DNA from 3 places in the Nonomuraea longicatena genome. Region 3 is predicted to be linked to each of the others. Evidence: riboswitches for the same ligand, from Rfam matches in the RefSeq annotation. Region 3 holds a riboswitch; each other region holds the start of a gene.
What was found. Region 3 has a riboswitch for cobalamin ahead of ABD120_RS03360 (ribonucleoside-diphosphate reductase subunit alpha). Riboswitches for the same ligand answer to the same signal wherever they lie in the genome.

Region 1: linked by a shared signal. The riboswitch ahead of ABD120_RS23075 ((2Fe-2S)-binding protein) and the one ahead of ABD120_RS03360 (ribonucleoside-diphosphate reductase subunit alpha) in region 3 are both predicted to bind cobalamin.
Region 2: linked by a shared signal. The riboswitch ahead of cobN (cobaltochelatase subunit CobN) and the one ahead of ABD120_RS03360 (ribonucleoside-diphosphate reductase subunit alpha) in region 3 are both predicted to bind cobalamin.

What each region holds. Positions count from the first base shown of each region.
Region 1 covers NZ_BAAAHQ010000023.1:394,980-404,615, reverse strand. The annotation lists gene ABD120_RS23085 (hypothetical protein) at 1-469, opposite strand, end outside; gene ABD120_RS23080 (MFS transporter) at 657-2,063, opposite strand; cobalamin riboswitch at 2,280-2,458, shown strand; gene ABD120_RS23075 ((2Fe-2S)-binding protein) at 2,495-3,175, shown strand; gene ABD120_RS23070 (MATE family efflux transporter) at 3,189-4,472, shown strand; gene ABD120_RS23065 (TetR/AcrR family transcriptional regulator) at 4,469-5,077, shown strand; gene ABD120_RS23060 (NAD(P)H-binding protein) at 5,074-5,916, shown strand; gene ABD120_RS23055 (MerR family transcriptional regulator) at 5,968-6,684, opposite strand; gene ABD120_RS23050 (DUF6194 family protein) at 6,754-7,212, shown strand; gene ABD120_RS23045 (TetR/AcrR family transcriptional regulator) at 7,194-7,937, opposite strand; gene ABD120_RS23040 (serine hydrolase domain-containing protein) at 8,050-9,447, shown strand; gene ABD120_RS23035 (NmrA family NAD(P)-binding protein) at 9,531-9,636, opposite strand, start outside.
Region 2 covers NZ_BAAAHQ010000004.1:240,048-249,683, forward strand. The annotation lists gene ABD120_RS06415 (magnesium chelatase subunit D family protein) at 1-687, shown strand, start outside; gene cobO (cob(I)yrinic acid a,c-diamide adenosyltransferase) at 690-1,286, shown strand; gene ABD120_RS06425 (cobyrinic acid a,c-diamide synthase CobB) at 1,280-2,605, shown strand; gene cobN (cobaltochelatase subunit CobN) at 2,560-6,150, opposite strand; cobalamin riboswitch at 6,181-6,372, opposite strand; gene ABD120_RS06435 (precorrin-3B synthase) at 6,389-7,630, shown strand; gene ABD120_RS06440 (precorrin-8X methylmutase) at 7,627-8,247, shown strand; gene ABD120_RS06445 (precorrin-2 C(20)-methyltransferase) at 8,277-9,636, shown strand, end outside.
Region 3 covers NZ_BAAAHQ010000001.1:750,165-759,800, forward strand. The annotation lists gene glmS (glutamine--fructose-6-phosphate transaminase (isomerizing)) at 1-811, shown strand, start outside; gene ABD120_RS03340 (cytochrome P450) at 798-2,000, opposite strand; gene ABD120_RS03345 (hypothetical protein) at 2,042-3,415, opposite strand; gene ABD120_RS03350 (helix-turn-helix domain-containing protein) at 3,484-4,065, shown strand; gene ABD120_RS03355 (tripartite tricarboxylate transporter substrate-binding protein) at 4,115-5,062, shown strand; cobalamin riboswitch at 5,087-5,288, shown strand; gene ABD120_RS03360 (ribonucleoside-diphosphate reductase subunit alpha) at 5,386-7,551, shown strand; gene ABD120_RS03365 (ribonucleotide-diphosphate reductase subunit beta) at 7,569-8,546, shown strand; gene ABD120_RS03370 (mechanosensitive ion channel family protein) at 8,613-9,636, shown strand, end outside.

The sequences.
Region 1 (9,636 bases), on a different contig from region 3:
CCCAGGTCAGGTCCTGGGGCGCCTTGCGGGTGCAGTCGCCGCTGGCCGTGCCGGAGGTTTCGGTGACCGAGCAGGTGAGCGTGCTGCCGGGGTCGGCGGCCACGTTGCCGGTGATGCTGATCTTCAGCGGCGTGTCGATGAGATCGAACCCCGGTATGGGCGGGGGCTGGAAGACGACGTGGTAGTAGTTCGTGGCCGCGTCGAGGCCGAGTTCCCGCCCGCTTTTCACTTCGGTGGAGGCGGGGTTCCACTTGCCGGCGATCGAGGATTGCGGGTTCTCCGTGAACCAGGCGCCGCCGTCGTCCGGTGCGCTGACCGGGACGGCGACGTCGATCTTGTCGCAGTAGACGTTCCGCCCGGCCGGGCTGGAGACGGTGATGTCGATGGTGTTGGCCGAGGGTTTGTCGGCGGTGCCCGCCTGGAGTGGCGCGGTGCTGGTGCTGTAGTGCAGCAGGGGCGCGTCAGGCATGGTCTGCCTTCCTTGTGGGTTGGCCGCAGAAGAGTGGGGTTGGCTGCAGAAGATCGCCCTCCTGATCCAAACGCCGGTATTGGAGCGTGACAAGGGGAGACAAAAGGGGCTCTTTAGTGATGTTCTCCGCGCCTTGACAAGGCATCGTCCGCCCGCACGACCGTGCGGGCGGATCGGCACTCGGCGGCTATCGGGCGGACCCGGCCGGGGCCTGCCGGGCCCGTGCATGCGGGCGCAGCACGGTGAAGACCACGAGGACGGCGGCGGCCAGCAGCCCGGCGCCGAGCGTCAGGCCGAGCGCGTACCCGGCGTTCAGGGACTCCGCTGTGACGACCTGCCCGGTACGGCTCTGCGCGGCGGTGCCGAGGACGGCCAGCCCGAGCGAGGCACCGAGCTGCCTGGAGCTGTTGAGCAGGGCCGAAGCGGTTCCGGCCTCATGGGAGGCGACACCGTTGGTGGCGGTGGAGACGACCGGGGCGAGGCAGAGCCCGAAGCCGACCCCGGTGGCGATCGAGGGCCCGAGGACGTCGGCGAGGAAACCGCCGTCCGGGCTGATCAGGCCGAACCAGGCGAAGCCGAGCGCGGTCAGCGACCCGCCGACGATCATCAGAGTGCGCGGCGGGAACCGGTATCCGAGCCTGACCGCGAGGACGGAACCGGCGATCACCCCGAGGGCGAGCGGCAGGAACGAGACCCCCGTCAGCGCCGGACCGGTCCCGAGCACACGTTGCAGGTAGAGGGACATGAAGTAGAAGGCGGCCGACATCGCGGCACCGGCCAGGAGGCTGAACAGGTTCGCGCCCGCGACCGAGCGGTTGGCGAACAGGCCGAGCCGGATCAGCGGCTCGCGTGCGGTGGTCCGTTCGACGTGGACGAACGCGGCCAGCAGGACGGCGGCGAGCCCCAGCGTGCCGAGGGTGATCGGCGAGGTCCACGAGTTCTGGTCGGTGCTGACGACGCCGTACACCAGCAGGCTCATCCCCGAGGTGGCGAGGACGGCGCCGAGCACGTCGGGACGTCCGCCACGCTCCGGAGCGGGGCCGGAGGCGATCCGCCAGGCCAGGGCCAGGGCGCAGGCGGCCATCGGCACGTTCACGAACATCACCCAGCGCCAGCCCGCGTACTCGGTGAGCAGGCCGCCGATCAGGACGCCGAGGGCACCGCCCGCCGCGTTCGTCGCGCTCCAGATTCCGAAGGCGCGGATGCGGGCCCTGCCCTCGGGGTAGGCGGCGGCCAGCAGTGCCAGCGCGGCCGGGGCGAGGACGGCGGCGCCGACGCCCTGCACCGCGCGGGCGGCGACGAGGTGGCCGGGCTCCTGGGCGAAGCCGCCGGCCAGTGAGGCGAGGCCGAACACGGCGAGCCCGAACAGCAGGACCCGCCTGCGTCCGTACCGGTCCGCGGCCTTGCCGCCGAGAAGGAGCAGCCCCCCGAAGGTGAGCGCGTAGGCGTGGATCACCCAGGTCAGGCCCATCGGGCCGAAGCCGAGCCCGGCGGCGATCTGCGGGAGTCCCACGTTCACAACCGACAGGTCCAGCGAGACCATGAACTGGACGACGGCCACGGCGGCGAGGGTGGTCCCCGGCCGGCTCAACACCGCGCGCTCCCCTGGTCCGGTCTCACATCGCGGAACTCTCTTGTATGCATGCCGGACATCGTGGCCGTCGTACCGGTCGGCGGTCGTCGTGCCGAGGGAGACTTCTCGGCCTGGTACCGGGGAAGTAGGACCGGCTCGGATACTCCCTGAGGAGTAGTGGCGGTCGTGGCGTACACCAGGGGGCCGATGACAGGAGCCTCGCCCTCATATGTCGGTATATGTCACGATGGATCATGTAGGCGAGCGCGGAACGAGGAAGCCGGTGCGAATCCGGCGCGGTCCCGCCACTGTGACCGGCGAGCGGACCCCGAGCATGCCACTGCCCCGAGGGGCGGGAAGGCCGGGGTGAGCCTCGACCCGGGAGCCAGGAGACTCACGCGGTCGCCTCCTCGACGAACTGGGGCGGATCTCCCCGGAGAGGAGCGGAACGCATGCGGTACGACCTGGTACCGGCACCCGAGAGCACGGTCCGGGCGGCCCTCGACGGGGTCGCCTCGTTCGCCCCGCACGTCGGCGGCGACCCCGCCGGATGGCACGACGTGCGCACGGACTACGAGCGCGGCTTCACCGACCTGGTCACGGCCACCGCGGAAAGGTACGGCACCGGCGAACTGCGCGTCGGCGCCTCGATCGCCCAGTTGGGCCACGCCGCGCGGCTCTGGTTCCCGGTCGTCGGCGCCGTACTCGTCCACGGGGTGATCCCCGACCTGACCCGCCTGGACCGCGCCGACGACGGCCCCCGCGTCCGGCTGTCCGTCGTGTCCGGCTGGCACGCCGGGACGGAAGAGCAGGTCGCCGGCCTGCTCTACGACATGGTGGTCGGCGACCACCTGGACGCGCTCGCCCGGGGTCTGCGGGTGAAGGTCGCGCACGGCCTGCTGTACGGCAACGCCGCCTCCGCCCTCGCCGAGGCGGGCCGCGCCGTGGTGAGTGCCCGGCCGGACCTCGCCGAGCCCGCCACCCGGCTGGTCGACCGGCTGCTCGGGCACGGCGGCCTGGCGGGCAGGGGTGCGCTGGTCTCCCCCGAACTGGCCTTCCGGCGTACCACCTGCTGTCTCTACTACCGGGTACCGGACGGCGGCAAGTGCGGCGACTGCGCGCTCGGGACGTGACCCGGTGAGGAGGATGTGGGCGCTGACGGTGCCGCTGCTGGTGGCGGGCCTGACGCAGATCATCGTCAACATCGTGGACACGGTCATGCTGGCCAGGTACTCCACTGCGGCACTGGGTGCCTTCGCCCTGGCCTCGCCGGTGTACCTGGTCGCCCTGGTCGTGGTGCGGGGGTGGGCGACCGCCGTGCAGATCACGGTCGCACAGGCCCACGGGGCCGGGAACCCGGCGGCGGTGGTGCGGATCGTCCGGGTGGGCCTGGCCACGTCGTTCGGTGCCGGAATCGCCGTCGGTGCCGTGCTCGCGGCCGTCGCCGAGCCGGTGCTGATCGTGCTGGGCGCCCCTCCGGAACTGGTCGGCCCCGGGGTGGCGTACCTGCGGGTACTGGCGTTCGCGGTACCGTTCGCCGCCGCGTCGTTCACTCTGCAGAGCGCCTGTTCGGGGATCGGGGTGACGCGGGCGGCCATGTGGCACGCGCTGCTGGTCAACGCGGTGAACCTGCCGCTCGGGCTGTGGCTGATCTTCTCCGCCGGGCTCGGCGTCACCGGGGCGGCGCTGGCCACGCTGGCCTCCACCTCGGTCGGTGCCGCCTTCCTTCTGGTGTACGCGCGGGCCCGGCTGCCGCGCGGCACCGGTGCCGGTTTCGACGGCGCCCCGGTGGCCGGGCGGCTCTGGCGGCTCGGCTGGCCGGAGATGGGCGCCATGGGGATCGGCTACCTCAACGAGGCCCTGATCGCGGGTTTCGCCGCCCGGATGGGTACTCCGGAACTGGCCGCCTACCGTGTCGTCGACAACCTGCTGCTGATCGTCTTCACCGTCATGGCCTCGGCGTCGGCGTCCGTGTCCATCCTGGCCGGGCAGGCGGTCGGCGCGGGCCAACCGGAGCTGGCCGTCCGGTGGCGGCGTACCGGCCTCCGACTGCTGCTGCTCGTGTACGCCGGACCGGCGGCCCTGATCCTCGCCGGTGGGACGGCGCTGCCCACTCTGTTCGCCGGCGGTCCGGAGGTGGCGGCGCTGGCGTGGTCGGCGGTGCCGCTCGCCCTGTTGAGCCTGGCGCCGATGGTGCCCGCCATGGTGTACGGCAGCTATCTGCGGGCCCTCGGCGACACCCGGTCGGTGATGATCGCGAACGTCGCCGGCGACTACCTGGTGCTCCTCCCGCTGAGCTGGCTGCTGGGGGTGCACCTCGGCCTCGGGCTCACCGGGATCTACGCGGCGTGGATCGCCTTCGCGGTCATTCTGACCGCACTGCTCCGGTTCCGTATCGCCGTACCGGTTCGTGATACCGTACGGTCATGATGACTGCTGTGGAGCGAAAGCGGCGGGCGGGCGGGGACAACCGCGTCCGCGTGCTCGACCAGGTGGTGTCCGTGCTGGTGGTGCGCGGATACGAGCGCACCCGCTTTCGCGATGTGTCCGAGGCGAGCGGAGTCGCGGTGAGCACCCTGCAGGGCTACTTCGGCTCCCGCGAGGACATGCTGATCGAGGCCCTCCAGCACTCGACGACCACCGAGGTCGCCGAGATGGAGCGGCTCGCCGAAGGCTTCGAGGACCCGTGGCGGCGGCTGAGCGCGCTCGCGGAGCGGGGGCTGGCCACGCCGGTGCCGGTGTGGCGGATGCTGATGGAGTTCTGGACCGCCGCCGCGCACGACGAGGAACTGCGCAGGCACAGCGAGCGGCTCGACGAGCGCTACCGCCGCCCCTTCGTCTCCGCCGTGGAGCGCGGTGTCGAGGCGGGGACCTTCACTCCTCGCGACAGCGCCGGCGCGGTGGTCGACGTCCTGATCGCCGCGATGGACGGCCTGCTCTACCCGCGTGTCCTCGGCATCGGGCGCACCCCGGCGGAGGACTACCACCGGGTCGTCATGGCGCAGCTGGCCTGGTCGCTGGGGGTGGCGGAATGACAGTCCTGGTGACCGGCGCGAGCGGCAAGGTCGGGCGGCGCGTGGTCGACGCGCTCACCCGGCGCGGCCGCCGGGTGCGCCCTGGGTCGCGCCGCAGCGCCGTACGGCTGGACTGGGCCGACCCGGCGACCTGGCAGCAGGCCCTCGACGGGGTCGAGTCGGTGTTCCTGCTGGTCCCCGGCGGCGATGACGGACACCGGTCGGTGGCGGGCGTCGGCGAGCGCGTCGTGAGCTTCGTGGAGGCGGCCGAGTCGGCGGGGGTCGGCAAGATCGTGCTGATGACGGCGCTGGGCATGCAGTACGCGCCCGCCGAGGTCGAGCAGCGGGCGGTGGAGCTCCGGGTCATCGGCGGCGCGATGAGCTGGACCGTCCTGCGGCCGAACTGGTTCTTCCAGAACCTCACCGAAGGCCCGCTCCGCGCACTGGCCGAGGCGGCGGACGGGACGCTGCGCGTACCCTGCGGCGACGCGGCGGTGAGCTTCATCGACGCCCGCGACATCGCCGACGCGGCCGCGGAAGCGCTGCTGGGCGCGCACGGCGGACGGGAGTACGACCTGACCGGCCCGGACAGCCTCACCTTCGCCGAGGTCGCGGGCCGATGCGCGCGGGCCACGCTGCCGATCCGGGGCTACGAGCCGGTCGACGACGAGGGGTTCCGGCAGGCGGCCGCCGCCCTGGGCTGGGACGGCGACTACATCGACACGGTCAGCGGGCTGTTCGCGGCCATCGCCTCCGGAGCCGCCGCCGACGTCACCGATGACGTCCCGGCGCTGCTGGGGCGCCCGGCGTACCACTTGGACGACTTCCTGCTCGGCCTCCCGCCAGAACAGGGAAGATGAAGATCGATCTGCGTCCCTGCCAACCCTCGGTACTGGAGCCGGCCAGGTGACTCACTCGGCCAGGGCGAGTACGGCGCTGAGCGCTGCGCCCCCGTCGAGCAGGGCTCTGGAGCGCGCCGCGATGGCGGCGGCGCGGGCGGCCAGCGCGGCGGCGACCTCCTCCGACCGGCGGGCCGGCCGCAGCTCCGGCATGAGGGCCCGGATGGCCGGGATGCGGTATCCGGCCTTGCGGAGCTGGTGCACGATCCGCGCGTCCCGCACCTGGGCCGGGGTGTAGACCCGCACCGCCCGCGCGGGAGCGCGGTCGGGGACGACCAGCCCCTCCGCGTGCCAATGGCGCAGGGTCGAGGGGCGCAGGCCGAGGGCGTCCGCCAGTTCCGAGACGTTCATCGCGTCCGACGCGCGCACGTCCGCGATCGGCTCGGCGGAGATCGCCCGCGCGGCCGCCTCGGCCTCCCGCAACTCGGTTCGCTCCACGTCGAGCCGGGCGTGCGCCGCGTCGAGCAGGGCGAGCACCCGCTCCACCCCGGGCAGGTGGACGGCCCGCACCATCTCCTTGGCCTCGACCGGACCGGCGCCCGCCGCCAGGGCGCGGTAGGCCAGCGCGGACCGCACGTGGATCTCGCCGTAGACGCGGTAGCCCGCAGCCGTGCGCACCGCCGGCGGCAGGACCCCGTCGCGTTCGAGGTTGCGAATCTGCTGGACGGAGTACCCGGCCCGCCGTGCGACATCGACCGTACGCAGGTTGCTCGATTTGCGACTTTGCACCCCGAAACCCCGCCATCTCTGCAGCCAAGTCTCCATAAGCACTTCAATGCAACGCTAGAGCACATGACCATGGATGAGATCATTGACTTCGTGGACGGCCTCGACGGCGTCCTCACCGTCAGCGCGACACCCGACGACGGCTCCTCGCCCGAAGTGAGCTGGGGCGACACGTTCTTCTTCTACGCACCCGACGGGGTCATGCCGACGGCGACGCAGCCGTTCGCGACGGTCGTCACCAAGAACCTCCCCGGCGACGAACTGTCGCAGCTCGACCGACCGGGAGTGTTCCGGGTGAACATTGCCGTGGGAAAGGAGGAGTTCGCCCGGCGTACCGGATATCCGGCACGCGAGTTCCCCGTCGCCGGAACCGACCCCAGCGCCGCCGACACCCTGATGGCGCACCCCGTCTACGGCGCCCAAGGCTGGCTGGCGGTGGTGAACCCGGACGAGCACACCGGGGCGGCGACGCTGGAACTGCTGCGTACGGCCTACGGGCTGGCCCGCGCCCGCTACGAGCGGCGCGGCTGAGCGGCCCCTGAGAACCGGGCGGCCAGGCCGCCGAGGACACAGTCGAGGCCATCGGCGAACTCCGCGTCGCGGCCGGCGACCGGGTCCTGGCCGCGCCGGGCGGCATACAGTTCGCGCAGCCGGGGGTGCTCGCGAACGGCCTGCTCGGCGGCGGGCCACAGGCGGGCCGCCCACTCCCGCTCGTCCTGACCGCTGCGGGCCAGCTTCGCCAGCCACGCGGCCTCGGCGGACGATCTGCCGATGACGTAGGCCACGACCACGTTGAGCGCCAGGTCGGCCGCCTCCAGCGAGAAGCCACCTTGCTCGAACGCGGCCAGGACGGCCTCGTTCTGCCTGATCACGTTCGGACCCAGATAGGCGACGCCCGTCTCGCTGAGCACGGAGGCGATCCACGGGTGGCGCAGGACCGTGGCCCGCAGGCTGTGGGCGTAGCGGGCGACGGCCGCGTACCAGCCGGCCGGATCGTCTGCGGCGGGCGGCTCGACCTCGCCGTAGACGCGGTCGACGACCAGTTCGATCAGCTCGTCCTTGTTGGCCACGTGCGTGTACACGGAGGTGGCTCCGGCGTTGAGGCGGGTGCCGAGCCTGCGCATGCTCAGGGCGTCGAGGCCCTCGGCGTCCAGCAGGTCGAACGCGGCGGACACGATCTGCTCGCGGCTCAGCGGCGGCTGCTCGCGACGGGGCCGCTGCGGGCGGGTCCACACCGACGGGTACGGCTCCGGCATGTGTTCTCCCTCGTCACAGTGTGTCCGAACAGTGTACGGGTTGCCCAACGGCAGATGATGTCCGTACAGTGTGCGGACCATCGAACACTGTACGGATCGTGAGGAGTCGTTCATGCCGCCCTTCGACACCGGCCATTGGCAGGCCAGGCTCGACGAACTGCGGGCCCGCCACCGCGTGCCCGGGGCCGCGCTGGCCGTCCTGGCCGACGGGGTGGTCCACGAACTGGCCGGCGGCGTGCTGCACCGGGGAACCGGGGTCGAGGCCACGGCCGACTCGGTGTTCCCGGTGGGTTCGCTGGCCAAGCCGTACACGGCGACGCTGGTGATGCGCCTGGCCGACACCGGAGCCCTCGACCTGGACGCGCCCGTGGTCGGCGTGCTGCCGGAGTTCGCCACCCCCGACCCGTCGGCCACCGAGGCGATCACCGTGCGGCAACTCCTGTCGCACACCGGAGGGGTGACCAACGACTTCACCCACGACTCGGGCCGGGGCGACGACTGCCTGGCCAAGTACGTCGAGGCCGCCAGGGACGTGGCACTCGACCTCCCGCCGGGGGCCGCCTACTCCTACGGCAGCCTCGGGTACGTCGTGCTCGGCCGCATCGTCGAGGTGCTCACCGGCGGCACCTGGGACCGGGCGCTCAAGGACCTGATCTTCGAACCGCTCGGGCTCGGGCACTCGATGACACTGCCGGAGGAGGCGCTGCGCTTCCGCGCCGCGATGGGCCACCTCGGCGGACTCGGCGAGGATCCCGTCCCGGCGCCGGTCTGGGACCTGATGCCGCGCTCCGCGGGCCCGTACGGGCGGGTCATCGTCTCGGCGGGCGACGTCGCCCGCTTCGCCCGCATGCACCTGTCGGGCGGCCTCGCCCCCGACGGCACCCGCGTCCTGTCCTCGGAGGCGGTCGCCGCCATGCGGCGGCGCGTGGTGGACAGCCCGGACAAGTGGTCCATGTCCGCGGACGGCTGGGGCCTGGGCTGGGCCCTGTACGACTGGGACGGCGTCACCGGCTTCGGCCACGACGGCAGTACGGGCACCCAGCAGTCCTACCTGCGCGTCATCCCGGACGCGGGCGTGGCGCTCGTGCTGCTCGCCAACAGCAACACCGCCAGCAGGCTGTACGCCGACCTGTTCGCCGAACTGCTGGCCGAGTTGGCGGGTGTGCGCATGCCGCCGCCCTTCGCTCCCCCGGCGAACCCGCCCGAGGTGGACATCACCCCGTGGGTGGGCACGTACCGGCGAGAGGGCGTCGTCACGACCGTCGGCCGCGCCGCCGGTGGCGGGGCGCGCCTGCGCCTTGAGTTCGTGGACGGGATGCGGGAGGTCGTCGAGCGCATGCCGGATGTCCCACCCTGGCTGGAGGCGGACCTGACGCCGCTGTCGCCGACGGTGTTCGCCGTCTCGGGCGGCGTGTTCGGTGAGGACCACGTCCCGGTGGTCTTCTCCACCCTGACCGACGGGACGCCGTGCGTGTACGTCAGCATGCGCGCCGCCCGCAGAACCGGCTGAGGACCCCTCCTCTTCGGCCGCACCGCGGACGTGTTCGCGATCGACGACACCTGGGCCCTACGCCGCTACCGGCACGGCGGGCCTCACCCCGCCGGGTGGAGGGCGGGGCGGAGTTCGGCCCAGGCCCAGGCGCCGAGGGTCGTGTCCGTCGTGGTCAGGGTGGTGCGGGGCTGTTCTGGGACGAAGCCC
Region 2 (9,636 bases), on a different contig from region 3:
GGCCGCGCCACCGGCTCCCGCCGTCCCGACGGCCGGGTGCGGGACCTGCACGTGACCGCCACCCTCCTGGCCGCCGCCCCGCACCAGCGCGACCGGGGCAGGACCGGCTCCGGCCTGCTGCTGCGCCCCGACGACCTGCGCCAGGTCGTGCGGGAGGGCAGGGAAGGCAACCTGGTGCTGTTCGTCGTGGACGCCAGCGGTTCGATGGCCGCCCGCAAGCGGATGGGCGCGGTGAAGACCGCCGTCCTCAGCCTGCTCCTGGACGCCTACCAGCGGCGCGACAAGGTGGGCCTGATCACCTTCAGGGGCACGGGCGCCGAACTGGCGCTGCCGCCGACCTCGTCGGTGGAGGCGGGTGCCGCCCGGCTGCGCTCGCTGCCGACCGGCGGGCGGACCCCGCTGGCCGCCGGGCTGGTCAGGGCGGCGGAGGTGCTGCGGGTGGAGCGGCTGCGTGACCCGTCGCGGCGCCCGCTGCTGGTGCTGGTGACCGACGGCCGCGCGACCTCGGGCGGCGACGTGGACCGGGCGGCGGCGCTGCTGGAGGGCACCGCGAGCGTGGTCGTGGACTGCGAGAGCGGCCCCGTACGGCTCGGCCTCGCCACCCGCCTGGCCGCCCGCCTGCGGGCCCGCGCCGTACCCCTGTCCGAACTCGGAACCGTCGTCCACGACCACAGAAAGGCGAGCTGACCATGCCGCAGGGCAAGCCGTCCGTCGTTCCCGACGACGGGCTCACGACCAGGCAGCGGCGGGCCCGGCCGCTGCTGATGGTGCACACCGGTCCGGGCAAGGGCAAGTCGACGGCCGCGTTCGGCATGGCGCTGCGCGCCTGGAACCAGGGCTGGCCGATCGGGGTGTTCCAGTTCGTGAAGTCGGCCAAGTGGCGCATCGGCGAGGAACGGGCGCTCACCGTGCTCGGCGCGACGGGCGAGGGCGGCCCGGTGACCTGGCACAAGATGGGCGAGGGCTGGTCGTGGATCCAGCGTCCCGGCGCCGACCACTCCGACGACGCCCGGGAGGGCTGGGCGCAGATCAAGCGCGACCTCGCCGCCGAGACCTACCGCTTCTACGTCCTGGACGAGTTCACCTACCCGCTGAAGTGGGGCTGGCTGGACCTCGACGACGTCATGGAGACGCTGACCGGCAGGCCGGGCAACCAGCACGTGGTGATCACCGGCCGAGACGCGCCGCAGCGCCTGGTCGAGGCCGCCGACCTGGTGACCGAGATGGGCAAGGTGCGCCACCCCATGGACGCCGGGCAGAAGGGGCAGAAGGGTATCGAGTGGTAGTCCCACGGCTGGTCGTCGCGGCACCGGCGTCGGGCAGCGGCAAGACGACGGTGGCGACCGGGCTCATGGCCGCGTTGCGGGCCCGGGGCCTCGCCGTCTCGCCGCACAAGGTGGGCCCCGACTACATCGACCCCGGCTACCACGCGCTGGCCAGCGGACGGCCGGGCCGCAACCTGGATCCGTGGCTGACCGGCGAGGAGCGGGTCGTGCCGCTGTTCGCGCACGGCGCGGCGGGCGCCGACGTCGCGGTCGTCGAGGGCGTGATGGGGCTGTTCGACGGCAGGGGCGACACCGACTTCGCCTCGACCGCGCACGTGGCGCGGCTGCTCGACGCCCCGGTCGTGCTGGTGGTGGACGCGGCCAGGCAGAGCCGGTCCGTGGCGGCGCTGGTGCATGGCTTCGCCACGTTCGACCCCCGGGTGCGGGTGGGCGGTGTCATCCTCAACCGGGTGGGTTCCGACCGGCACGAGGAACTGTGCCGGGCGGCGCTGTCCGGTGTGGACGTCCTGGGTGCGATCCGCCGCGACGACGCCGTGGAGACGCCCTCCCGCCACCTGGGACTCATCCCGGCCGCCGAGCGCGAGCAGGAGGCGGTCGCGGCGGTCGCGCGGCTGGGCGGACTGGTCGCCCGCTCGTGCGACCTCGACGCGCTCATGCGCCTGGCCCGTACGGCCCCGCCGCTGCCGGGCCGTACCTGGGAGCCGCCGGGTTGTCCACAGCCTGTGGACAGAAAGGTCGTGGCGGTCGCCGGAGGCGCCGCGTTCACGTTCGGCTACGCCGAGCACGTCGAACTGCTGCGCGCGGCCGGGGCCGACGTCGCCGTCTTCGACCCCCTCCACGACGAGCGCCTGCCGGACGGCGCCGGCGCCCTCGTCGTGGGCGGCGGTTTCCCCGAGGTGTACGCGACGGAACTGGCCGCCAACACCCGCCTGCGCGAGCAGGTCGCCGCCTTCGACGGTCCCATCGCCGCCGAATGCGCGGGCCTGCTCTACCTGTGCGAGGAACTCGACGGCCGCCGCATGTGCGGGAGGGTGCCGGGAACCGCCAGGATGACGGCCAAGCTCACCCTCGGCTACCGGGAGGCCGTCGCCACCCGGGACTCCCTGCTCACCAGGACCGGCGAGCGCTACCGGGGCCACGAGTTCCACCGCACCGTCCACGACGGCGGCGGCGAGCCGCTGTTCCGCTGGGAGGGCGGCGCCGACGGCTACGGCGACGCCCTCCTCACCGCCTCCTACCTACACCTGCACTGGGCGGGACGGCCGGAGCTGGCTCAGCGGCTCGTGTCGTCCTCCAGGTCGCCCTCGGTCTTGAGGTAGACCTCCTGGAGGTCGCGCAGCGTGTCGGGGTCCGGGTGCTCCCACATGCCGCGCTCGGCCGCCTCCAGCAGGCGCTCGGCGATGCCGTGCAGCGCCCACGGGTTCGACTTGGCCATGAACGCCTGGTTCTCCGGGTCCAGGACGTACGTCTGGGTGAGTTTGTCGTACATCCAGTCGGCCATCACGCCCGTGGTCGCGTCGTAGCCGAACAGGTAGTCGACCGTCGCCGCCAGCTCGAAGGCGCCCTTGTAGCCGTGCCTGCGCATCGCCGCCAGCCACTGCGGGTTGACCACGCGGGCGCGGAAGATGCGCGAGGTCTCCTCCGACAGCGTGCGGGTGCGGACCGCGTCGGGGCGGGTGCTGTCGCCGACGTACGCGGCCGGGGCCCGGCCGGTCAGCGCCCGCACGGTGGCGACCATGCCGCCGTGGTACTGGAAGTAGTCGTCGGAGTCGGCGATGTCGTGCTCGCGGGTGTCCACGTTCTTGGCCGCGACCGCGATCCTGCGGTAGGCGTTCTCCATGTCCTGCCTGGCGGGCACGCCCTCCAGGTCACGGCCGTAGGCGAAGCCGCCCCACACGGCGTACACCTCGGCGAGGTCGGCGTCGTCGCGCCAGTTGCGGCTGTCGATCAGCGGCAGCAGCCCGGCGCCGTACGCGCCCGGCGCGGAGCCGAAGATGCGCATCGTGGCTCGCCGCTCGTCGCCGTGCGCCTCCGACCTGACGTGGGCGCGCACGTAGTTGTCCGCGTCGGACTCCTCCAGCCCTGCCACCAGCCGTACGGCGTCGTCGAGCATCGCCACCACGTGCGGGAAGGCGTCGCGGAAGAAGCCGCTGATGCGCACGGTCACGTCGATGCGGGGACGGCCCAGCTCGGCCAGCGGGACCGGCTCCAGCCGGGTCACGCGGCGCGAGGCTTCATCCCATTCCGGACGCACGCCGAGCAGGGCCAGCACCTCGGCCACGTCGTCGCCCGCCGTCCGCATCGCACTGGTGCCCCACACCGACAGGCCGACCGAGCGGGGCCACTCGCCGGTGTCGGCGCGGTAGCGCTCCAGCAGCGAGTCGGCCATCGCCTGGCCGGTCTCCCACGCCAGCCTGCTCGGCACCGCGCGGGGATCGACGGAGTAGAAGTTGCGGCCGGTCGGCAGCACGTTGATCAGCCCGCGCAGCGGCGAACCGCTCGGCCCGGCCGGGACGTACCCGCCGTCGAGGGCGTGCAGCAGGTGGTCGATCTCGTCCGTCGTACGGCGCAGCCTCGGCACCACCTCGGTCGCGGCGAACACCAGGATGCGCTCGACCAGTTCGTCCGGTCCGTCCAGCACCTGCGCGACCACCCCGGCGGCGGCCGACGGCTCCCAGCCGCCCTCCTCCATGGCCTCGACCAGCGCGCGGGCGGTCGCCTCCGCGCGGTCCACCTCGCCGAGGGCGGCGCTGCCGTCCTCACGTAGTCCGAGCGCCTCGCGCAGGCCGGGCAGGCTCTCCTTGCCCGCCCACATCTGCCTGGCCCGCAGCATGGCCAGCACCAGGTCCACCCGTACGGTGCCCTCCGGCGCCTGGCCGAGTACGTGCAGGCCGTCGCGGATCTGCGCGTCCTTCACCTCGCACAGCCAGCCGTCCACGTGCAGCAGGAAGTCGTCGAACTCGGTGTCGTGCGGCCGGTCGGCCATGCCGAGGTCGTGGTCGAGCCGCGCGGCCTGGATCAGCGTCCAGATCTGGGCGCGGATCGCGGGCAGTTTGGCCGGGTCCATGGCGGCGATGGTGGCGTGCTCGTCCAGCAACTGCTCAAGTCGTGAAATATCGCCGTAAGTCTCGGCGCGGGCCATCGGCGGCACCATGTGGTCCACCAGCACCGCGTGCGCCCGCCGCTTGGCCTGCGTGCCCTCGCCCGGGTCGTTGACCAGGAACGGGTAGATCAGCGGCAGGTCGCCGATGGCCGCGTCGGTGCCGCACGAGGCCGACATCCCGGCCGACTTGCCCGGCAGCCACTCCAGGTTGCCGTGCTTGCCCACGTGGATCATCGCGTGCGCGCCGAACTCCGCCGACAGCCACCGGTAGGCCGCCAGGTAGTGGTGGCTGGGCGGCAGGTCGGGGTCGTGGTAGATGGCGATCGGGTTCTCGCCGAAGCCGCGCGGCGGCTGCACCATCACCACGACGTTCCCGGCGCGCAACGCGGCCAGGACGATGTCGCCGTCCTGCACGAACAGCTCGCCGGGCGGCGGGCCCCAGTGGCGCTCCATGCCGTCGCGCAGGTCGGCGGGCAGTGTGTCGTACCAGGTGCGGTAAGTCTCTGCGGAGATCCGCACCGGGTTGCCCGCGAGCTGTTCGTCGGTGAGCCAGTCGGGGTCCTGGCCGCCCGCCGCGATCAGCGCGTGGATCAGCGCGTCGCCGTCCTGCTCCGCGACGCCGGGGAAGCCCGCGCCCAGGTCGTAGCCCGCCTCCGCGAGCCTGGCCAGCAGTTTCACCGTGCTGGCCGGGGTGTCGAGACCGACGGCGTTGCCGACGCGCGAATGCTTGGTCGGGTACGCCGACAGCATCACCACCAGCCTGCGCTCGGCGGGCGGCGTGTGCCGTAGGCGGGCGTGCCTGACGGCGATGCCCGCGACGCGGGCGGCGCGTTCGGGGTCGGCGACGTACACGGTGAGGCCGTCCTCGTCGACCTCCTTGAACGAGAACGGCACGGTGATGATCCGGCCGTCGAACTCGGGGATCGCGACCTGCGAGGCGGCATCCAGCGGCGACAGGCCGTCGTCGTTGTCCTCCCACGCCTTCCTGTCGCTGGTCAGGCACAGGCCCTGGAGGATCGGCACGTCGAGTTCGGCCAGCGCCCCGACGTCCCACGCCTCGTCGTCGCCGCCCGCACCCGCCGTCGCGGGCCGCGACCCACCGGCGGCCAGTACGGTCACCACCAGCGCGTCCGCCCGCCGCAGCGTGTCGAGCAGCTCCGGTTCAGCGGTACGCAGCGATGAGCAGAAGACCGGCATCGCCTGGCCGCCCGCGTCCTCGACGGCCGCGCTGAGCGCCTCGACGAAGCCGGTGTTGCCCGCCATGTGGTGGGCCCGGTAGTAGAGGATGCCGACGACCGGGCCGTCCTGGGTGTGGGCGGTGCGTTCCAGCGTCCCCCAGGCGGGGGCGGCCACGGGCGGCGCGAAGCCCCGGCCGGTCAGCAGCACCGTGTCCGACAGGAAGGCGTGCAGTTCGGCCAGGTTGGCGGGGCCGCCGTGGGCGAGGTAGGCGTGGGACTCGGCGCAGACGCCGCCGGTGACCGTGGACAGCTCCATGAGCTCGGCGTCCGGGGCCTGCTCGCCGCCGAGGACGACCACCGGCCGGTGACCGTTCAGCAGGACGTCGAGACCCTCCTCCCAGGCACGCCTGCCGCCGAGCAGGCGGACCACGACCAGGTCGGTGCCCTCCACGAGGGCGGGCAGGTCCTCTGGCAGGAGCCGCGCGGGGTTGCCGAGCCGGTAGTCGGCGCCGCTGGCGCGCGCGCTCAGGAGGTCGGTGTCGGAGGTGGAGAGCAGCAGGACGGTACGGCTGTCGCCAGGCAAGGGGAGTCCTCCCTCGGGGTCCTCGCCCCGGTCGTGGGTGTCACGACGGCAGAAGTCTCCTGGCTCCCGGATCGACGTTCACCCCTGACCTTCCCGCCCGTCGCCGGGCAGTGGCCTGTGGTGGGGGTCGCTCCCCGGTTACAGTGGCGGGACCGCACCGGTTTCTCACCGGTTTCCTCCTGTGCCGTCGCCTACCGCTGAGCCTACGGCACAGGGAAGTGGCGTTACCATCCTCTCCGTGTCCATAGCCGACTTTTCCGGACGTAATGGGCCAGATGCCTGTCCGGGGGCGCTGCAGGTGCACCAGGCCGCCGACGGGCCGCTGGCCAGGGTCCGCCTGCCCGGCGGGCGGATCACCGCTGCCCAGTTGCTGGTGCTGGCCGGGCACACCGAGGTGGTCGAACTCACCTCGCGGGCCAACGTCCAGGTCCGCGCGCTGCGCTCACCGACGGACTTCGCACGGCGCCTCGCGGACGCGGGGCTGCTGCCGTCGCCGTCACACGAACGCGTCCGCAACATCATCGCCTCCCCGCTGGGCGGGCGCGGAACGGTCGGCGTGCTGGACACCGACCCCCTGGTCGAGGCGCTGGACGCCGCCCTGTGCGGGAACGCGCGATTGGCCGGGTTGCCGGGGCGGTTCCTGTTCGCACTGGACGACGGCAGCGGTGACGTGACCGCGCTGGGCGCCGACGTGACGCTGGTCCCCGCCGCCGGGCTGGGCGCCGACGTGAAGCCCGTGCCCGAAGCCGCGCTGGATGCCGACGTGACGCCGGTATCCGGCGTCGGGCTGTTGCTCGCCGGGGAGGACATCGGCCTGCGCTTTCCCGTTGAGGAGGCCGTGGCGCTGATGATCGCGGCGGCCGAGGCGTTCCTGGATGTGCGCGGCCCCGACGGCGCCTGGCGCATCGCCGAGCTGCCCGACGGCCCGGCGCGGGTGGCGGCCCGATTGCGCGAGAACCTGTCGGCGGCCGGTCTCGGGGTGTCCGGGGACAGGTGGGCGCCTTCTGTCGCCGGGCCTGATCGGGGAATCCGGCGGGCCGGGGCCGTGGGGCTTCGGGACGGGCGGGTGGCGCTGGAGGCCGTGGTGCCGCTCGGGCGGCTGACCGCCGTACAGGCCCGAGTGCTGGCCCAGGTCGCCGAGTCCGTACGGTTGACCCCCTGGCGTACCGTCGTCCTCCTGGACCTCGACCCCCAGCACGCCACCGACCTGGCACTCCGGCTGCAACAAGCCGGACTGGTCACCGATCCCGACTCCTCGTGGACCGGGGTCACCGCCTGCACCGGCCGCCCCGGGTGCGCGAAGGCCCTCGCCGACGTACAGGCCGATGCGGCCGCGTGGGTGCGGGCGGGCCGTGGCGGTGCGGGCGGTGGCGAACTGCCGGTGCACTGGGCGGGGTGTGAACGGCTGTGCGGGCTTCCGCGCGGTTCGGTGATTCAGATGGTGGCTACCCCGGACGGGTATCAGGAGAGGCAGCAGTGACCGACTACATCCGCGACGGCGCCGAGATCTACCGGCAGTCGTTCGCCACCATCCGCGCCGAGAGCGACCTCACCGGCCTGCCGCCGGACCTCGCGCAGGTGGCCGTCCGGATGATCCACGCCTGCGGGATGACCGACCTGGTCACCGACCTGGGCTGGTCGCCGGGCGCGGTCGCGGCGGCCCGGACGGCGCTGCGGGCGGGCGCGCCGATTCTCTGCGACGCGATGATGGTCGCCTCCGGCGTCACCCGCAGCAGGCTCCCGGCGGACAACGAGGTGGTCTGCACCCTGTCCGACCCCGCCGTACCCGGGCTGGCCGAACGGCTCGGCACCACCCGCAGCGCCGCCGCCCTCGAACTGTGGCGCGACCGCCTCGACGGCGCGGTCGTCGCGATCGGCAACGCGCCGACGGCCCTGTTCCGGCTGCTGGAAATGGTCGAGGAAGGGGCGGGACGGCCCGCCGCGGTGCTGGGCATCCCGGTGGGGTTCATCGGCGCGGCCGAGTCCAAGCGGGCACTGGCCGACAGCGATCTGGAACACCTGGTGGTGCACGGCCGCCGAGGCGGCAGTGCGATGACGGCGGCGGCGATCAACGCCATCGCGAGCGAGCGGGAGTAGACGGCGTGAGCGATGCGGAGAACCCGGCCATGACGGAAACCGGCGGACAGGCCCCGGCGACGGCGGGCGGCGACGGGGCGGGCGTGGCGGTAGGTGCCGGGCGGTTGTACGGGGTCGGGCTGGGGCCGGGGGACCCGGAACTGGTCACGGTCAAGGCCGCGCGGCTCATCGGCGTGGCCGACGTGATCGCCTACCACGCGGCCAGGCACGGACGGAGCATCGCCCGGTCGATCGCGTTGCCGTACATGCGGGAGGGGCAGGTCGAGGAACTGCTGCTGTACCCGCTGACCACCGAGACCACCGACCACCCGGGCGGCTACCAGGGCGCGCTGGACGACTTCTACGTGGAGTGCGCGGCCCGGCTGGCCACCCATCTCGACGCGGGCCGTACCGTCGTGGTGCTGGGCGAGGGGGATCCGCTCTTCTACGGGTCGTACATGCACCTGCACAAGCGCCTGGCCCACCGCTACCCGACCGAGGTGGTGCCGGGCGTGACGTCGGTGAGCGGCGCGGCGGCGGTCCTCGGCCGTCCGCTGGTGGAGCGGGACGAGGTGCTGACCGTCCTGCCGGGGACGCTTCCGGCCGAGGTCCTGTCCGAACGGCTGGCGGCCACGGACTCGGCGGCGGTGCTGAAGCTGGGCCGTACGTTCGAGAAGGTCCGCGACGCGTTCGCGCAGGCAGGACGGCTCGACGACGCCTGGTACGTCGAGCGCGCCACGACCGGCGCCGAGCGGGTTGCGCCGCTGAAGGACGTCGACCCGGACACCGTCCCGTACTTCTCCCTGGCCCTGCTGGCCAGCCCGGCCGAGCGCACCTTCGTCCCCGAGCCGCTCGCCTCTGAGCCGCTCGCTTCCGGGTCGGTCGCTTCTGAGCCGGTCGCCCCGCTCGGGCAGTCCTCGCACGGCGACCGTCTGCCGACAGGCACGCCCGGCGAGGTGGCCGTGGTGGGGCTCGGACCGGCCGGGCGGCCGTGGCTGACGCCGGAGGCGCAGGAGGCGCTGGCCGCCGCGACCGACCTGGTCGGTTACGGGCCGTACGTGGACCGGGTGGCCCAGAACCCGCGCCAGGAGCGCCACCGTACGGACAACCGGGTGGAGGCCGAGCGCGCCAGGCACGCGCTGGAACTGGCCCGGGAAGGACGCCGGGTGGCGGTGGTGTCGTCGGGCGACCCCGGCGTGTTCGCGATGGCCAGCGCGGTGCTGGAGGTGGCCGCCGACTTCCCCGACGTCCCGGTACGGGTGGTGCCGGGACTGACGGCGGCGCAGGCGGTGGCGAGCCGGGCCGGCGCGCCGCTGGGGCACGACTACTGCGTGCTGTCGCTGTCCGACCTGCTGAAGCCGTGGGAGGTGATCGCCGAGCGGATCTCCGCCGCCGCGCGGGCCGACCTGG
Region 3 (9,636 bases):
CGTGGACCCCGACACGCTGTACGTCGCGATCAGCCAGTCCGGCGAGACGTACGACACGCTGGCGGCCGTCCAGGAGCTGAAGCGCAAGGGCGGCCGCGTGATCGGCATCGTCAACGCGGTCGGCAGCGCCATCGCCCGTGAGGTCGACGGCGGCATCTACCTGCACGCCGGCCCCGAGGTCTCGGTCGCCTCCACGAAGGCGTTCACCTCGACCGCCATCGCGTTCGCACTGCTCGCGCTGCACTTCGGCCGGGTGCACGACCTCTCGCCCGCCGAGGGCCGCCGCATCGTGGACGGCCTGGCCAAACTGCCCGCGCAGATCGAGGAGATCCTGGAGCAGGGCCCCGCCATCGCCGAGCTGTCGCGGAAGTACGCCGTCCACCCGAGCATGATGTTCGTCGGCCGGGTGCGCGGTTACCCGGTCGCCCGCGAGGGCGCGCAGAAGCTCAAGGAGATCTCCTACATCCACGCGGAGGCCTACCCGGCCAGCGAGCTCAAGCACGGGCCGCTCGCGCTGATCGGCCCGGAGCTGCCGACGGTGGCCATCGTGCCCGACGACGAACTGCTCGACAAGAACCTCACCACGCTCGGCGAGATCCGGGCCCGCGGCGGCAGGGTGCTGATGATCGGCCACCGCGAGCCCGGGGCGAAGCTCGCCGACGATGTGATCGTGGTGCCCAGGAACGAGATCGAACTGGACCCGATCCTGCTCACGATCCCGCTGCAACTGCTCGCCTACCATGCGGCCGTGGCGCTGGAGCGCGACGTGGACAAGCCGCGCAACCTCGCCAAGAGCGTCACCGTGGAGTAGCGCTCTTGCGTACCAGTACGGCCAGCGGCCGGTTGACGGAGATGCCGGACGTCCACGCGATCGTGTCGGCCGGTACGGCGAGCGCCAGGCCGGGCATGCGCCGTACCATCGCGCCGATGAACTCCTGCACCTCCGCGCGGGCCAGGTTGGCGCCCAGGCAGTAGTGCGGGCCCCGGCCGAGGGACATGTGCGACTGCGTGAAGGTCCGCTCGATGTCCATGACCTCGGGGGAGGGGAAGACGGCGGGGTCGGAGTTGGCGCCCACGAAGGAGGCGATCACGCCCTCGCCCCTCCTGACGGTGCCGGAGGGCAGGTTCACGTCCTCGGTGGCGACCCGGATGGTCAGGGTGTCGCCGGGCACCTCCACCCGGAACAGTTCCTCGGTCGCACGGGGGATCAGCCCGGGGTCGGCGACCAGCCGTTCGTAGTGGTCGCGCGGATCGAGCAGCCGCACCGCGATGCGCCCCATGATGGAGCCGGTCGTCTCGTGCCCGGCGAGGAACAGGCTGAGCGTCATGCGGACCGGTTCCACCTCGGTGAGCTGGTCGGTGCCGTCCCTCGCCTCGATCATCGCGGTGAGCAGGCCGTCGCCGGGCGCGCCCCGGTGCTCGGCGATCACCTCGGCGCAGTAGGCGCCGAACTCCATGGCGGAGACCGCCTTCTCCTCCTTGCTCAGCGAGGAGGTCGACAGCAGCGTCTCCGACCAGCGGCGGACCCGCTCGAAGTCGATGCCGGGCACGCCCATGACCTCGCAGATGACCTGGACCGGCAGCGGGAAGGCGTAGTCGGCGACGAAGTCGAACTCCTCCGGCAGCCGGTCGGCGAGGTCCTCGGCGAGGCGGCGCAGCCTCGGCCGCCAGCCGTTGACCTGCCTGGGGGTGAAGGTGCCCGACATCAGCCTGCGCAGCCTGGTGTGCTCGGGCGGGTCCATGCCGATCAGGGTGCCGGGCGACTCGGTGAGGGTGTAACCGGGGTACATGCGGGGCGCGCCGGGGTAGTTGAGGTCGCGGCTGAACCTCGGGTCGGTGAGGACCATGGAGACGTCCTCGTAGCGGGTGGCGATCCGGACGGTGTCGCCGCTCGGGACCCTGACCTCGCCCAGCGGCTCGTTCTCCCGCAGGGCGGCGTAGCGGCCGGACGGTGTTCCGCGTGGACCGCAGGTGAACGGGAAGTGCTCGTTATCGGCCATAGATCGGACGTTAACCAGCGATTCCCGTCCTGATAAGGGCCTCACGGCAGCAGCAGGCCCCAGTAGAGGCCCCATGGCACGAGGGCGGCGGCACCGGTCAGCAGGAGGCCGAGCCGTACCCGCTCGGAGCCGCGCGCCCGGCGGGCGGCGCGCACCACGAACGCGGCCGCGACCAGCGCCGACACCGCGAGAGCCTGCAGCGCCAGCCAGACGAGCGGCCGGCCGGCCACGAGCGGGCCGGGTGCGGCGAGCTTGGCGCCCGTGACGGTCGTGTACATCAGGTACGTCAGCGTCCCGGCGACCGCGACGGCCGCCGAGGCGGCGAGCAGTCGCGCGGCCCGCCCGCCCCGGACGCGGCGGCCGCGCAGCCGGCGGACCGGCGCCCACACGGGGTAGCCGCAGAAGGCGGCGAGGAAGAGCAGCAGCGCGCCCGCCTGCACCGGGCCGGACTCCCACCAGGCGAGCGGCGGCACGGGCACCGAAGGCGAGTCCTGGCGGGGGAGTTCGCCCACGGTCTCGGCCTCGGGCAGGTCGCCGGAGGTGACGCGCCCGACCCAGTCGCCGACGGCCTCGGCGTACCCGGGGGCGAGTTCGGGTGCGCGGGTCACGCCGCCGTCGGGGGTCGCGTGGGCGCCGTGGTCGGCGCCGGGCAGGTAGCGCAGGGTGTAGGCGCGGTGCCCGAGGCTCGCGGCGAGGAGGGGCGGGTTCTCCTGCGGCGGGGTGAGCAGGTCGGCGGAGCCCCAGATGCCGAGCACCGGCCGGCGTACCTCGGCGAGCACGCCCTGCGCGTCGTGGTACGGCGCAGCGAACAGTCCCGCCCCCGCGAGCAGCCGGTAGAAGGCGGGGACGGAGCGTCCGGGCAGGGGCCCACGCACCCCCGCCTTCCGCAGCCCGGCGCTCACGGCCCAGGTCTGCTGGCGCAGCGGCCGCATGGCGTTGCCGCCGACCATGACGACGAAGGCGACGTCGTCGGAGCGGGAGGCGGCGAGGGGGGCCACCCAGCCGCCCTCGCTGATCCCCCAGAGGCCGACCTTGCGCCGGTCGACGCCTTCGCGCCCGCGCAGCGCGGCCACCGCGCCGAGCGCGTCCCCGGCCAGTCGCCCGTAGTCGCGGGTGGTCAGCGAGTAGCCCTCCGCGCGCTTGTCGTAGACGAGCACCGCCATGCCCTGCCTGGCGAACGCCTCGGCCTCCGTCATCAGCTTGGCCCGCTTGACGCCGGTGCCGGAGCCGTGGACGAGCACCATGCCTGGCAGCGGGCGGTCGGCGCCCTCGGGGGACAGGACCGTGCCGTGCAGTTCCTTCCCGTCGTCGGCGCGGAAGGAGACGTCGGATCTGTTGAGGCCGTCGGAGGCGGCGGCAGGGGCGGCGGGGAGGAGGGCGCAGGCGAGGGCGAGCGCCGCGATCAACTTCTTCACATCGCAGACAATACTCTGCAGAGAAGTCTCGGCAAACACTTCTCTGCAGAAAACGTTAGGCTCGGCCCATGACGGACGCGCGCGAGCAGCCCCTGCTCCTCGACGACCCCGAGCGCCTCAAGGCCCTGGCCCATCCGATGCGCCGCCGGATGTTGTCGCACCTCAACGCCCACGGCCCCGCCACCTCCACCACGCTGGGCGAACTCCTCGGCGCCAAGACCGGCACCACCAGCTACCACCTGCGCCAACTGGAGAAATATGGCTTCATCGAGGAGATCCCGGAGCGCTCGACCGGCCGCGAACGCTGGTGGCGCAAGGCCGAGACCCCGCGCGACATCCGCACGCCCACCTTCCAGGAGATCGACCCCGCCGACCGCGCGGTGCTGGCGGAGTTCCACCGCGTCGGCCTGGAGGAGGACCGCCGCCTGCTCGACCGCTTCCCCGCCGCCTACCTGCGCGACCCCGCCTGGGCCAAGGGGTCGCGCGGCTTCGCCCGGATGACCGAGACGGAGTTCGCCGCCTTCTACGAGGAGTACATCGCGCTCCTGCTCAGATACAGCCACGACGCGGACACCGCGCCCCCCGGCGCCCGCCCGCTCCACATCCGGCTCTTCGCCCTCCCGGCCGACGAGCCCGCCGACGAGAGCTGAGGTGTAACCCGTCGCCATCTGTAAATAACCCCAGGTGACGGGGGTGGGGATGCGGCGTAGGCGGTTGTTCGCTCTGGGGCTCGGGCTGGCCGCCTGCGCGGCCGGCTGCGGCGTCACGCGCAGCGGTGGAACAGGCGGCGGCACAACGGGCGACGCCCTCGGCCGAGTCTCCGTCGTCCCCGGCGACCCCCGCTGGGAGGTCATGGCGCGCACCCTCTACCGCACCATGCGCCGCACCGGCGTGCCCGCCGCGGGTACCGGCGGCCAGACCACGATCACCGTCACCGGCCTGTACGGCCTGGCCGCCGCCGAGATCGGCGGCCACGGCTCCCTCCAGGAGACCACCACCCCGCTGGCCAGGCTGACCGGCCACGTCGAGGCCGTGATGGTCCCGGCCAACTCCCGCTTCAAGCACTTCGACGACCTCGCCGCCGACCTGCTGTCCCAGCCCGACCGCGCCTACCTGGCGGGCGGCCCGGTCGGCGAGCCCGACCACCTGCTGTTCGGCCTCATCGCCCAAGGGCTCGGCGCCGACGCCCGCCGCATCGACTACACCGGCTACCCCGGCCAGGACGAGGTGGCCACAGCCCTGCTCGGCGGGCACGCGGCCGCCGCCACCGGCAGACTCGCCGACTGGCGGGGGCCCGTGGAGCGGGGCAGGGTGCGCGTGCTGGCCGTGTCGTCGGCGAACCGCGTGCCCGGGGTGGAGGCCCCCAGCCTCCTCGAATGCGGGGTGCGCATCGACTTCGCCGACTGGTGCGCCGTCGTCGGCCCCGGCCGCATGGACGCCGGGCGCCGCGCCGCCGCCGTGAGCCTGTGCGAGAGCGTCGCCGGGTCCGGCCCTTGGCAGGAGGCCTGCCGCGACGGTGGCTGGGACTCGATCCCGCTGACCGGCGACGGCTTCGCCACCTGGCTGGCGGCGGAGTCCGTACGGACCAGGAAAGTGCTCAGAGATCTGGGCCTGCTCGACACACCGGGCACAACATACCGGGGGTAGTTGCGACGGCCGCCACTAGATGTAGGATCCTGCACTGTCGCTGGTTCGCCCCCTCGGGGGCGGAGCAAAAGGGAACCTGGTGTGAATCCAGGGCTGCCCCGCAGCGGTAAGCGGGAACGACCGCCGTCACACGCACTGGATCGCGATCTGGGAAGCGACGGTCAGTAGGACTCTCTCGTGAGAGACGCCCGTGAGCCCGAAGACCTGCCGGTGACCGTACTGTCCAGGGCCTCGAGGGAGGGCCCGGGGGTCTGGCGGCGCCCGCGCGGTGTGCCGCCGCGCTCTCGTGTCCTCAGCGGGGAAGCTCGCGAGGAGTGTTGCACGTGACGCAGATCGCCCAGGTCGATCGTCGGCTGGCCATCGAGGAGGCCGCCGCCAGAGTGATCGCCGACCCGGCCAACTCCCGGGTCGCCGCCCGGCTGCTGGCCGAGGAGATCGCCGACGAGGCCGCCGAGCACGGGGTCCGTACGTTCTCCGAGTCGATCGCGGCCACGCACGCGGCGGGACTGATCCAGGACACCCTGGCCGCCTTCGTCGCCAGGAACGACGCCGAACTGGACGCGCTCGTCGACGAGGAGGCCGACGAGCGCTTCGAGTACTTCGGGATGCGCACGGTCTACGACCGCTATCTGCTGCGCCACCCCACCACGCGCAAGGTGCTGGAGCGTCCCCAGCACTTCCTGCTGCGCGTCGCCTGCGGCCTGTCGGCCTCGGTCGCCGAGGCGGCCGAGCTGTACGCGCTCATGTCCTCGTTGTCCTACCTGCCCTCCTCGCCCACCCTGTTCAACTCCGGCGCCCGCCGCCCGCAGCTGTCGTCGTGCTTCCTGCTCGACTCGCCGCGCGACGACCTCGAAGGCATCTACGACAGGTACGGCCAGGTCGCCAGGCTGTCCAAGTACGCCGGCGGCATCGGCATCGCCTGGACCCGGGTCCGCTCGCGCGGCTCGCTGATCCGGGGCACCAACGGCCATTCCAACGGCATCGTGCCGTGGCTGCGCACCCTCGACGCCAGCGTCGCCGCCGTCAACCAGGGCGGCAGGCGCAAGGGCGCCGCCTGCGTCTACCTGGAGACCTGGCACGCCGACATCGAGGAGTTCCTCGAACTGCGCGACAACACCGGCGAGGAGGCCCGCCGCACCCACAACCTCAACCTCGCCAACTGGGTGCCCGACGAGTTCATGCGCCGCGTCGAGGCCGACGAGGAGTGGTCGCTGTTCGACCCCAAGGAGGTCCCCGACCTCACCGACCTGTACGGCGAGGCGTTCACCACCGCCTACCGCGCCTACGAGGCCGCCGGCCGCCAGGTTCGCCGGATTCCGGCCCGCACCCTCTACGGCCGCATGATGCGCACCCTCGCCCAGACCGGCAACGGCTGGATGACCTTCAAGGACGCCGCCAACCGCACCTCCAACCAGACGGCCAGGCCGGAGAACGTCATCCACCTGTCCAACCTGTGCACCGAGATCCTGGAGGTGACCAGCGACGGCGAGACGGCGGTGTGCAACCTCGGCTCGGTCAACCTGGCCGCCCACCTCGCGGGTGACAGCCTGGACTGGACGCGGCTGCGGGCCACCGTGCGGACCGCGATCCGCTTCCTGGACAAGACCATCGACCTGGGCTTCTACCCGACGCCCGAGGCCGAGGCGGCCAACCTGCGCTGGCGGCCGGTGGGCCTCGGCGTCATGGGCCTGGCCGACGTGTTCTTCGCGCTGCGGCTGCCGTTCGACTCGCCGCAGGCGCTGGCGCTGTCCACGCGCATCGCCGAGGAGATCGCGCTGGCCGCCTACGACACCTCCGCCGACCTGGCCGTCGAGCGGGGCCGCCACCCGTCCTACGGCGACACCCGCGCGGCCCAGGGCGTGCTGCACCCCGACCACTTCGGGCTCGGCGCCTCGCCCGCGTGGACGGCGCTGCGCGAGAAGATCGACAGGACCGGGCTGCGCAACTCGCTGATGATCGCCATCGCGCCGACCGCCACGATCGCCTCGATCGCCGGCTGCTACGAGTGCATCGAGCCGCAGGTGTCCAACGTGTTCAAGCGTGAGACTCTGTCGGGCGAGTTCCTCCAGGTCAACCGCTACCTCGTGCGCGATCTGCAGGAGCGCGGGCTGTGGAACCAGGAGGTCCGCGACGCGATCAAGCGCGCCGACGGCTCGGTCCAGGACCTGCCGCAGGTTCCGGACGACCTGAAGACCCTCTACCGCACGGCGTGGGAGCTGCCGCAGAAGGCGCTCATCGACCTCGCGGCGGCCCGCACGCCGTACATCGACCAGTCGCAGTCGCTGAACCTGTTCATGGCGACGCCGACGATCGGCAAGCTGTCGTCGATGTACGCCTACGCGTGGAAGCAGGGCATCAAGACCACCTACTACCTGCGCTCGCGCCCGGCGACGCGGATCGCGCAGACCACCGTCCAGAGCACACCCACCGTCCAGGAGGCCGTCGCCTGCTCCCTGGAGAACCCCGAGTACTGCGAGGCCTGCCAGTGATGCTTCTCGACCCCGGAATGGACCTGACCCTCCGTCCGATGCGCTACCCGGACTTCTACGAGCGCTACCGGGCCGCCATCCGCAACACGTGGACGGTGGAGGAGGTCGACCTGCACTCCGACCTCGCCGACCTGAGCAGGATGTCGGCGCAGGAGCGGCACCTGATCAACCGGCTGGTGGCCTTCTTCGCCACCGGCGACTCGATCGTCGCCAACAACCTGGTGCTCAACCTCTACCAGCACGTCAACGCCCCCGAGGCGCGGTTGTACCTGTCGCGGCAGCTGTTCGAGGAAGCCGTGCACGTGCAGTTCTACCTGACGCTGCTCGATACCTACCTGCCGGACCCGGACGAGCGGGTCAAGGCGTTCGCGGCCGTGGACAACATCCCCTCGATCCGCGACAAGGCAGAGTTCTGCTTCCGGTGGATCGACTCGCTGTCGGCCCTGCAGCGGCTGGAGACGCGGGAGGACCGGCGGACGTTCCTGCTCAACCTCATCTGCTTCGCCGCCTGCATCGAGGGGTTGTTCTTCTACGGGGCCTTCGCGTACGTGTACTGGTTCCGCTCGCGCGGGCTGCTGGGCGGACTGGCCACCGGCACCAACTGGGTCTTCCGCGACGAGTCCATGCACATGGAGTTCGCCTTCAGCGTGGTGGACACCGTACGGGCGGAGGAGCCCGATCTGTTCGACGACAAGCTCGGCGCGCAGGTCACCCAGATGATCGAGGAGGCCGTGGCGTCCGAGCTGGCCTTCGCCCGCGACCTGTGCGGCGACGGCATCGGCGGCATGAACGTCGAGCACATGCGTGAGTACCTGGAGTACGTCGCCGACCAGCGCCTGACCCGGTTGGGCCTGGCCAAGCGCTACGGTACGGCCAACCCGTTCGCCTTCATGGAACTGCAGGACGTCCAGGAGCTGGCCAACTTCTTCGAACGCCGGGTCTCGGCGTACCAGGTGGCGGTCGAGGGCAACGTCAGCTTCGACGAGTCGTTCTGACGAGCACACGGAGAACCGGGTGACAATGGGCGAAGGAGCGTAGTCCACGACGAGGGGTGCTTGATCGTGACCAACTGGCCGATTCTGGCGATCGCCATCGCCGGTGCGATCCTCGTGGTCGAGGTGGCCCGGCGGCTGCTGTCGCGCGCGGGCAGACGCTGGAGCTTCGCCCGGCACCTGGTCGAGCACTGCACCTGGGCGGCCTTCTCCGTCGGGGTGGTCGTCGCCACCGAGTTGGCCTTCGCCCCCGCCATGGTGGGGCAGCCCGCCCGCGAGGGCGTCGAGCGGGTGCTGGGGCTCGTCACCATCGCCTGCGTCACCTGGCTCATCGTCGGCGTGGCCTACGCGGTCACCGACGTCATCCTCGACCGGCTGGTGCTGATCGAGGGCGACGCCAACCGGCGGGCGCGGCGGATCATGACGCAGATCGCGCTGGTTCGCCGGGTCGCCACCGCGATCATCATCGTGGTCGCGCTGGGCGCGATGCTGTTCTCGTTCCCGCAGGTGCGCGCGCTCGGCGCCGGTCTGCTCGCCTCCGCGGGCATCGCCGGCGCCATCGTCGGCATCGCCGCCCAGTCCACGATCGGCAACATGCTGGCCGGGCTGCAACTCGCCTTCAGCGACGCGCTGCGCCTGGACGACGTGGTGGTGGTCAACAACGAGTGGGGGCGGATCGAGGAGCTGACGCTCACCTACGTGGTGCTGCGGCTGTGGGACGAGCGGCGGCTGGTGCTGCCCGTGTCGTACTTCACGAAGAACCCGTTCGAGAACTGGACGAAGCACGGCAGCCGAGTGGTGGCGGCGGTGCACCTGCGGGTGGACTGGTCGGTGCCGGTCGGAAAGCTCCGCGAGGAGTTGCACCGCTTCATCCAGGACAACCCGCTGTGGGACCAGAAGGACTGGACGCTGCAGGTCACCGACGTGCAGACGAACGGTCTCGTGGAGGTCAGGGCGCTGATGAGCGCGGCGGACTCGGCCTCGGCCTGGGACCTCAAGTGCGACGTGCGTGAACACCTCGTCGAGTACGTCAGGAAGAACTACCCCGAGGCCCTGCCCCGCTTCCGGGTGGACCTGCCTCCGGACGACCCCC